4 regions of the Streptomyces sp. NPDC097640 genome follow, and region 4 is predicted to be linked to each of the others. Evidence: riboswitches for the same ligand, from Rfam matches in the RefSeq annotation. Region 4 holds a riboswitch; each other region holds the start of a gene.
The links. Region 4 has a riboswitch for cyclic di-AMP ahead of ABTY62_RS46250 (M23 family metallopeptidase). Riboswitches for the same ligand answer to the same signal wherever they lie in the genome.
Positions count from the first base shown of each region.

Region 1: another riboswitch for cyclic di-AMP. It lies ahead of ABTY62_RS27385 (M23 family metallopeptidase); the one in region 4 lies ahead of ABTY62_RS46250 (M23 family metallopeptidase).
Region 2: another riboswitch for cyclic di-AMP. It lies ahead of ABTY62_RS45700 (transglycosylase family protein); the one in region 4 lies ahead of ABTY62_RS46250 (M23 family metallopeptidase).
Region 3: another riboswitch for cyclic di-AMP. It lies ahead of ABTY62_RS20455 (transglycosylase family protein); the one in region 4 lies ahead of ABTY62_RS46250 (M23 family metallopeptidase).

Region 1 covers NZ_JBEOSB010000018.1:130,813-133,001, reverse strand. Annotated here, with positions in the region: gene ABTY62_RS27390 (M16 family metallopeptidase) at 1-548, shown strand, start outside; cyclic di-AMP (ydaO/yuaA leader) riboswitch at 846-1,044, shown strand; gene ABTY62_RS27385 (M23 family metallopeptidase) at 1,058-1,882, shown strand; gene ABTY62_RS27380 (GntR family transcriptional regulator) at 2,114-2,189, shown strand, end outside.
Region 2 covers NZ_JBEOSB010000050.1:36,199-38,387, forward strand. Annotated here, with positions in the region: gene ABTY62_RS45695 (transglycosylase family protein) at 1-512, shown strand, start outside; cyclic di-AMP (ydaO/yuaA leader) riboswitch at 774-942, shown strand; gene ABTY62_RS45700 (transglycosylase family protein) at 944-1,654, shown strand; gene eno (phosphopyruvate hydratase) at 1,836-2,189, shown strand, end outside.
Region 3 covers NZ_JBEOSB010000012.1:92,519-94,707, reverse strand. Annotated here, with positions in the region: gene ABTY62_RS20460 (DUF4232 domain-containing protein) at 1-376, opposite strand, end outside; cyclic di-AMP (ydaO/yuaA leader) riboswitch at 762-944, shown strand; gene ABTY62_RS20455 (transglycosylase family protein) at 950-2,189, shown strand, end outside.
Region 4 covers NZ_JBEOSB010000053.1:34,503-36,691, reverse strand. Annotated here, with positions in the region: gene ABTY62_RS46255 (PP2C family protein-serine/threonine phosphatase) at 1-1,002, shown strand, start outside; cyclic di-AMP (ydaO/yuaA leader) riboswitch at 1,289-1,415, shown strand; gene ABTY62_RS46250 (M23 family metallopeptidase) at 1,427-2,189, shown strand, end outside.

The DNA.
Region 1 (2,189 bases), on a different contig from region 4:
TGCTGGGCACCTACTGCCTGGGCGGCACCCTCACCTCGCGGCTGGACCGGGTGCTGCGCGAGGAGAAGGGCTACACCTACGGCGTGCGCGCCTTCGGCCAGGTGCTCCGCTCGGCGGCCCCGGACGCCTCCGGAGGGGGCACGGGCGCCGCGATGCTGGCCATCAGCGGCTCGGTGGCCACCGAGGTCACCGGTCCCGCCCTGGAGGACCTGTGGAAGGTGCTGGGCACGCTCAAGGAGGAGGGTCTGACGGACGCCGAGCGCGATGTCGCCGTGCAGAACCTCGTCGGGGTGGCCCCGCTGAAGTACGAGACGGCGGCCGCGGTCGCGGGTACGCTGGCCGACCAGGTCGAGCAGCACCTGCCGGACGACTTCCAGGCGCACCTGTACGCGCGCCTCGCGGAGACCGGCACGGTGGAGGCGACGGCCGCGGTGGTGAGCGCCTTCCCGCCCGACCGGCTGGTCACGGTGCTCGTGGGCGACGCCTCGAAGATCGAGGAGCCGGTCAAGGAGCTCGGCATCGGCGAGGTGAGCGTCATCCAGGGCTGACCTGGAGATGACCCGGGGGTTTACCCCAGGTTGACTTGAGGCCGACGCGCCCGGCCGCCCTCGCGAGCTGGGCGAACGGGCCGCCGGGACAAGGACCCTGGCGCCGTTTCAGGCGCCGGGGTTTCCTTTTGTTGCCGTTTCGCCGGTCGTTTCGCCCGCTTTATAGCAGAGGTTGCCCATCTGGGGGGTCGTGTCTGTGGGGAAACCAACAAAAGAGCGGAACCGTTTGGTGATCGAAAGCGGTCCCGCTTAGCGTCAGTCCGGTTGCCCGCCCGAGACACGCCGCGCCCGCGGCACGGACAACCATCGCCGAATCCCCGTACGGCGCGAGCCAGGGGAACCGGGGAACCAGCCTCACCCGTTGCCGCCCGCGGCGCCGGAGGGGCGATTCCCAGGGGTGAATCGGACGCCTTCCCCGCGAGGGGCGAGGGGCCCGTAGGAGACCTTCCTGCTCCGAACCCGTCAGCTAACCCGGTAGGCGAGAGGGAAGGAAAGGAGTGCGCCGCTTCATGGCGATCACCCGTACCACCGGGAAGCACCGCCGCCCCGGACGCGCCCCCCGTACCGCCCGCTCCGGCGCCAACCTGGCGGGCATAGCCACGCTGGCCGCCTCCGGCGTGGTCGCCGGCTTCGCCGCCCCGGCGCTCGCGGCCTCGGACGACGGGCGCGGCGCCGAGGACACCGGGCTGCGCCAGGCGGTCGCCATGGGCGACGAGCTCGCCGACCAGGTCGCCGCCCAGGCGGAGACCCAGCAGTCCTTCGCCGCGGAGGCCGCCGCCAAGGCGCAGGCCGAGGCCGACGCCCGCAAGGAGGCCGCGCGGCTGGCCGCGGAGGCGAAGCGCAAGGCCGAGGCGGCCGCGAAGAAGGCCAAGCAGGAGCGCGAGGCCAAGGAGCGCGCGGCGCGCGAGGCGGAGCGCAAGCGGCTGAACATGTTCGTGCTGCCGGTCTCCGGCTCGTACCTCTCCACCAGCTACCAGGCGTCCAGCGGCCTGTGGTCCTCCGGCAGCCACACCGGGGTGGACTTCCACGCCGCGTCCGGGACCTCGGTGCACTCCGTGGGCTCCGGCACCGTCGTCGAGGCCGGCTGGGGCGGCGCCTACGGCAACAACATCGTGATCAAGATGAACGACGGCACCTACACCCAGTACGCGCATCTGTCGTCCCTCAGCGTCTCCGTCGGCCAGGCGGTCACCCCTGGCCAGCAGATCGGCCTGTCCGGCGCCACGGGCAACGTCACCGGGCCGCATCTGCACTTCGAGGCCCGCACGAGCCCGGACTACGGCTCGGACATCGACCCCGTCGCCTATCTGCGCTCGCACGGCGTCAACATCTGATCAACCGCACGCCGCCCGAAGGCCCCCGGTCCCACGGACCCGGGGCCTTCGGTCTGTCCGTCCCTCCACCCGCTGCCTGTCCGCTCGTCTGCTCGTCCTGGCCAAAAAATATCCATGAAATCCCCCCGCCCATCGGAAATTCCAGCCGCTTAGAATAGAGTCGCTGAACACGCGTCAATCGGCTGCGTTTCGCGGAGATTAAGGCGGAGGTTCGACAATGCGGGACCGTAAGTGAACGGCGATACGACCGCGGTCCACGGCAGCCGCCGGATTTCGGCGCACGCGGTGTGTACGGCGATCCGCGACG
Region 2 (2,189 bases), on a different contig from region 4:
AGGAGTCTGATAAGTCCGACAAGGCCGGGACGCCGGATCCCTCCGCGACCGGCGACGGCGCGGACGACGGCGCTTCCGGCGGGAAGGGCGGCGGCAAGTCCGGCGACTCCGGCCGCGCCACCGACGAGACGTCCCGCGAGGAGGGCGGCACGCCCTCCGGCGCCGACAAGGGCGCCAAGGGCGACAAGGCCGACGAGGACTCCTCCGCCCCCACCGGCCGCCACCGCGGCGCGCCCGACGCCCAGGGGGGCGAGTCCGGGGACGCCGGCGACGAGGCGCGGCCCTCCGGGCGGCATGCCTCGCGCGGCGGCGAGGGCCGCGCCGAGATCACGCTTCCGCCCCTGGGTCGCGAGGACTCCAGCGTGCGCACCGATGACGCCTCGTCAGACACCGCGGACGGGCAGGGGGTCACCGGGGACTGGGCCCGGCTGTACCAGAGCGACAAATCCCTCATCGGGGGCAATCCCGACCTCATCCACCCTGGTCAGCGTCTCGATCTCAGCGCGAAGTAGCGGCAGTTCGGGGTGAAATGCCCGATCTGGCGGCAGTGAGACATACATCTCGTCACATCGCCCGGCCTGCGCCACCTGTCCGATCTTTCCGCACCCGGCCCCACCTGCGTAGATGCGGGACGGCTGGGTGCGGATCGGGCCGCCTTCGCTGGGATATGGGGGTTTGAACCTCATCGGAAGGTGTGTTTAACGTCTTCCCGCTCGCTACCGCGGGCACCGTCGATCGTCACGCCGAGTCCTGCCGGCGGTCGGGGGGAACCAGACGCGTCAGCGCCGAAGGCAGGAGCGGGGGACCCAAGGTAGGTGCCGCGGCGGCCCGGAGACGGGCTCGGTCGGCTAGGGGTGAAGACGGACGCGGTCAGCCGCGTCCGGCCGGGCAACTCACGTCCGAACCCGACAGCTCACCTCGTAGGCGTCGGTGAGGAACGAACATGCGTAACGACAAGGGTAAGCACCGCCGTCCCTCGAAGGTCACCCGCATCGCCGCGCTCGCCGGCGTCGCCGGTGCGGCCATCGCCGCACCCATCCTGGGGGCCACCTCCGCCTCGGCCGCGACCACCGCCCAGTGGGACAAGGTCGCGCAGTGCGAGTCCGGCGGCAACTGGTCGATCAACACGGGCAACGGCTTCTACGGCGGCCTCCAGTTCACCAACTCCACCTGGGCCGCGTTCGGCGGTACGTCCTTCGCCTCCCGCGCCGACCTGGCCACCAAGGACCAGCAGATCCAGATAGCCGAGAAGGTCCTGGCCGGACAGGGCAAGGGCGCCTGGCCGGTCTGCGGCACGGGGCTGACCACCAGCGGCACCCCGACCCCCTCCAGCTCCACCACGCAGTCCTCGAAGCCGGCCCAGCCGGCTCAGCCCGCGAAGCCGGCCCAGCCCGCGAAGCCGGCCCAGCCCGCGAAGCCCGCCCAGCCGAAGGCGCAGCCCCGCGGCGAGGGTCAGCACGCCGCGCGCGGTGAGGCCCGCCACACGTTCAAGAAGGGCGACGGCGAGTACAAGGTCAAGTCCGGCGACACCCTCTCCAAGATCGCCGAGGCGCACCACGTCAAGGGCGGCTGGAAGAAGCTCTTCGAGCTGAACAAGGACATCGTCGAGGACGCCAACCTCATCTACCCGGGCCAGCAGCTCCACCTCGGCTGACCCCCCGCCGGGACCGTTCCCCCCAGCCCGGCGACCGCGACCTCGACATCCCCGAGGACCGCCCCGGCCGGGCGCGCCGCCCCCCACCTGAGGCGCGCCCCGCCGGGGCTTCGTCGGGCCCGGCCCCCGGGCCCGTTAGGCTCATGCCGGAGAACGACAGACCCATACGAAGGAGAACCTCGTGCCGTCCATCGACGTCGTCGTAGCTCGCGAGATCCTCGACTCGCGAGGCAACCCCACGGTCGAGGTCGAGGTCGGCCTCGACGACGGCAGCACCGGCCGTGCCGCCGTGCCCTCCGGTGCTTCCACCGGTGCCTTCGAGGCACTCGAACTCCGCGACGGCGACAAGAACCGTTACGGCGGCAAGGGTGTCGAGAAGGCCGTCCTCGCCGTCATCGAGCAGATCGGTCCGGAGCTCGTCGGCTACGACGCCACCGAGCAGCGCCTGATCGACCAGGCGATGTTCGACCTGGACGCCACCCCGGACAAGTCCTCGCTCGGCGCCAACGCCATCCTCGGCGTCTCGCTCGCCGTG
Region 3 (2,189 bases), on a different contig from region 4:
CCAGGGGGACATAGACATTGCCCGCACCGATATCCGCCCGGCCGGTGGACAGTTTCAGCTGATCCTTGGAGCAGATGCGGCGGACGGCGGGCGGGGCGGCGGAGCCGGCCTCGGTGGTGACGGACGGCTCGGCGGCGCTCGGCGCCTTCGAGGCCGGATCGGCCTCGGGCGGGGCCGTGCTGGGCGCGGCGGTGCCGGGCCGGGCCGTGCCCGTGGCCGAGTGGGACTTACCGGCCGAGCCGGGCGGCGCGGGCGCCCCCGACGTCGCATCGGAGCCGCAGGCCGTGACCGCGGCCAGGGCGCCGACGACCAGCGCGGATATGGATAAGACCGGCGGCCGACGCCTCGCGGGCGCCCCGCCGTGTGGCTGTGTCATGGCCAACCTCCTGTGGGTCGGGCCTCCGGCGGCTCGTCGGCCGCCGCACCGAGTGCCCCGACAGCCCCCGTCCGTTCCCGTTCCCCTTCCCACTCCCCTTCCCCCGATGGGCGCCCTTATTCCGGTCGATATGCGACTCCGCCGCGCGGCCCCAGCATTAATCACATAATTACGGCAATTCGGCATTACGGATTCCGAGCCACAATCACCCCACCCGGAAAGCCGTGACCCGGATCACATTTCATCAGCGGCGTGATCGATTTCAGGACACAGGTCCGCCGAGACCTTGTCGTGACCAAAACGGTGTGTTTACTGTGCCGCACCCGGCGCATTCGTTGCGGCGGGTCCTCCTCCGCCGGAGCGCCGAGTCCTGCCGTGGCGGAGGGGTGACACGACGACCTGTCACGGCAGGAGCGGGGGAACCAGGTAGGCGCCGTGCCGCACGACATCGGGCGGTACGGCTAGGGGTGAAGTCGCGCCGCGGTGCCGGGGGGCACCGGGGACGGCGCGGCCGGGCAGCTCCCGCCCGAACCCGACAGCTCACCTCGCAGGCGTCAGGAGAGGATGAGCTCAATGGCTGCACGCGGACGTCACCGACGGCCCCGGCCCCGACGCGTCTCCCGCGCCTCGCTCGCGTTCACCGCGGGCGGCGCCGGGGTGGCGCTGCCCCTCATAGGCGTCGGCCAGGCGAACGCCGCCTCCGTCGACACCTGGGACAAGGTGGCGGAGTGCGAGTCCACCGACAACTGGAGCATCAACACCGGGAACGGCTACTACGGCGGCCTCCAGTTCTCCCAGTCCACCTGGGAGGCGTTCGGCGGGACGGCCTACGCGTCCCGGGCCGACCTGGCCTCCAAGGACCAGCAGATAGCCGTCGCCGAGAAGGTGCTCGACGCCCAGGGGCCCGGCGCCTGGCCGGTCTGCTCGGTCAAGGCGGGCCTGACCCGCGGCGGCCAGCCCGCTGACGTCTCTCCCGGAACCTCAGGCACCTCGGGCTCCTCCGGCTCCTCCCAGGCCGCTCCCAGGACGGCCCCCAAGGCCACACCGAAGGTCACGCCGAAGGACGCCCCACAGGCCGCTCCGAAGGCCACCACCACGGCCGTCGACCAGAGCGCGGCCGCCACCGGGCGCTCCGCCGCCTCGTACACCGTGGTCGGCGGCGACACGCTGTCCCGGATAGCCGATGCCCGGGACGTGGACGGCGGCTGGCAGCGGCTCTACGAGGCCAACCGCCGCGTCATCGGCGGCGACCCCGACCTGATCTACCCCGGCCAGAAGCTCACCCTCGACGGCAGCGCGTCCCCGGCCGCGAAGACGCCCGAGAGCCGGCCCCGGGCCGAACAGCCAAATCAAGCCAAGCAGCGCGCCGAGCAGGCGGACCGGGCCAAGCAGCAGCGGGCCGAGCAGGCGGCCAAGCAGCGGATCGAGCAGGCGCAGAAGGCGCGCGAGCGCGCCGCGAAGTCCGGCTCGTCGGCGCGCTCCTCCTCGTCCTTCACCACCCCGGTCGCCAGCCACGGCATCGGCACCGCCTACGGCGTCTCCGGCAGCAACTGGTCCAGCGGCCACCACACCGGGGTCGACTTCCCCGTCGCCACCGGCACCCAGGTGCGGGCCGTGGGCTCGGCCGAGGTGGTCGCCGCGGGCTGGGGCGGGGCGTACGGCTACCAGGTGGTGCTCCGCCACCCCGACGGCATGTACAGCCAGTACGCGCACATGTCGGCGCTGTCCGTCCACGTCGGCCAGTCCGTGTCCGGTGGCCAGCAGCTCGGCCGTTCCGGGGCGACCGGCAACGTGACCGGGCCGCATGTGCACT
Region 4 (2,189 bases):
TACAGCGCCGCCCCCTTCCTCGCCGCCGCCCCGCTCGTGGCCGCTCCGTTCTACTCGCCGCGGCTGACGGCCGTCACCGCGGCGGTCGCGGTCACCGCCGCCTGCCTGCTGGCCGAGTTCCACGGCGTCCGGGACTGGGCCCAGGCGGCCACCGAGATCGCCACCGTCGTGACGGTCGCCCTGCTGGCCCTCCTCACCAACCACGTCATCAGCCGCGGCGGCCGGCGGCTGGCCTCGGCGCGCGGCATCGCGGAGGCGGCCCAGCGCGCCGTCCTGCCCGCACCGCCCGCCCGCCTCGCCAGCCTGGACGTCGCGGCCCGCTATGTGGCCGCGGAGCGCGACGCCGCGATCGGCGGCGACCTCTACGCGGTGCAGGACACCCCGCACGGCGTACGGATGCTCATCGGCGACGTACGGGGCAAGGGGCTGGGGGCGGTCGAGGTGGTCGCGATCACCATCGGCGCCTTCCGGGAGGCCGCCGAGCAGGAGGCGACCCTGGAGGGGCTCGCGCTGCGCCTGGAGCGGGCGTTGCAGCGGGAGCGGGCCCGGCGGGGCGACATCGAGCAGTCCGAGGGGTTCATCACGGCGGTGCTCGCCGAGATCCCCCGCGGCGACTCCCTCCTCCGCCTCATCAACCGCGGCCACCCGGCGCCTCTCCTGCTGCGCGCCGACGGCTCGGTGTGCAGCCCCGAGCCCGAAGTACCGGCGCTGCCGCTGGGCATGGGCGACCTGGGGGCGTGGCCGGACCGGGTGGAGGAGCTGCCGTTCGCGGAAGGGGTGACCCTGCTGCTGTTCACCGACGGCGTGAGCGAGGCGCGCGACGCGCGGGGCGTGTTCTACGACCCGGCGGTCCGGCTGCGCGGCCTCGGCTTCGCCGGACCGGTGGAGCTGCTCGACGCGCTGGTCGCGGACGTGGAGCGGCACACGGGCGGCGGGACCACGGACGACATGGCGCTGCTGGCGCTGCGCCGCTCCCCGGTGACACCCGGCACCGCGCTTTAACACGCTCCGTAGCGGACCATGATCATTACGGATAACGATTGACGCACGATCAGCGCGAGGGCGTTTCCGGGTGTGCTCGGGCGGCCGCCGACTCGCCCCCATCTGTCCTATGTTCGGCGTTAAGTTCACCTCAAAGGTTCCTCTGATTCCCGGGAACGGCTTGGAATCAGGTCACGCCTTCTATTAACGTTCGATAACGCAGCGCGGTCGTCACAACCGCCGCAAGAGGCGGCACCGCGCGCCGTCGCCGAATCCCGCACGCACGGCAGCACCCAGCAGCAGAGCGACAACAGCAACACCAAGGGAACCGGGGAACCACCAACCTTGGGGTGAATCGGGTCGAACCTGACCCGTAGGAGACCTTCCTGCTCCGAACCCGTCAGCTAACCCGGTAGGCGAGAGGGAAGGAAAGGAGTGCGCCCGCGTGGCGTCCAACAGGTCTGCCCTTGAAGAAGCTCCGACCCGCCCGTCCGGTGTCGACACCGGAACCGGGACCGCGGTCCGCTACGGCTCCTGGTTCGAACCGGCCGCCAAGGCGGGGGCCGACCAGGACACCGAGACCTGGGAGGAGTGGAATCCCACCGAGGAGTCCATAGCCCCCGTACGCGGCAAGCACCGCGTCCCCAAGCAGCGCGGCGGCACCATGGCCCGCAGCGGCGCCGTCCTCGGCGTCGGCGTGATCGCGGCGGTCGGCGCCGGCGGGATGGCGACCGCCAAGGACCGCCCCAAGGCCCCCATATCCATGCCGGACCTGGCGCACGTCGCCGGCCAGGTGCAGGACGCCCTCCCCGACGCCAAGGACCTGCCCGGCATCGGCGCGCTGTTCTCCGACTCCGGTTCCGACTCCGACGGCTCCACCACCGCCACCCCCCTCTCCACGGCCGGCCTGACCTCCGAGGACGAGCAGAACGGCGCGACCGACGCCGGCGAGGCGCTGCGCGCCCGCATCCTCCAGCAGGCCGAGAACCAGCAGAACGCCGCCGACGAGTCGCAGCGCGACGCCGCGGCCGACGCCGCCGCCAAGCAGGCCGCCGAGAAGGCCGCCGCCGCTGCCAAGAAGGCCTCCGACGCGGAGGCGAAGCGGAAGGCCGAGGCCGAGGCCAAGAAGAAGGCCGCCGAGGCCGAGGCCAAGCGGAAGGCGGAGGAGGCGGCCAAGAAGAAGGCCGAGGCCGAGCGCCTGGCGAAGC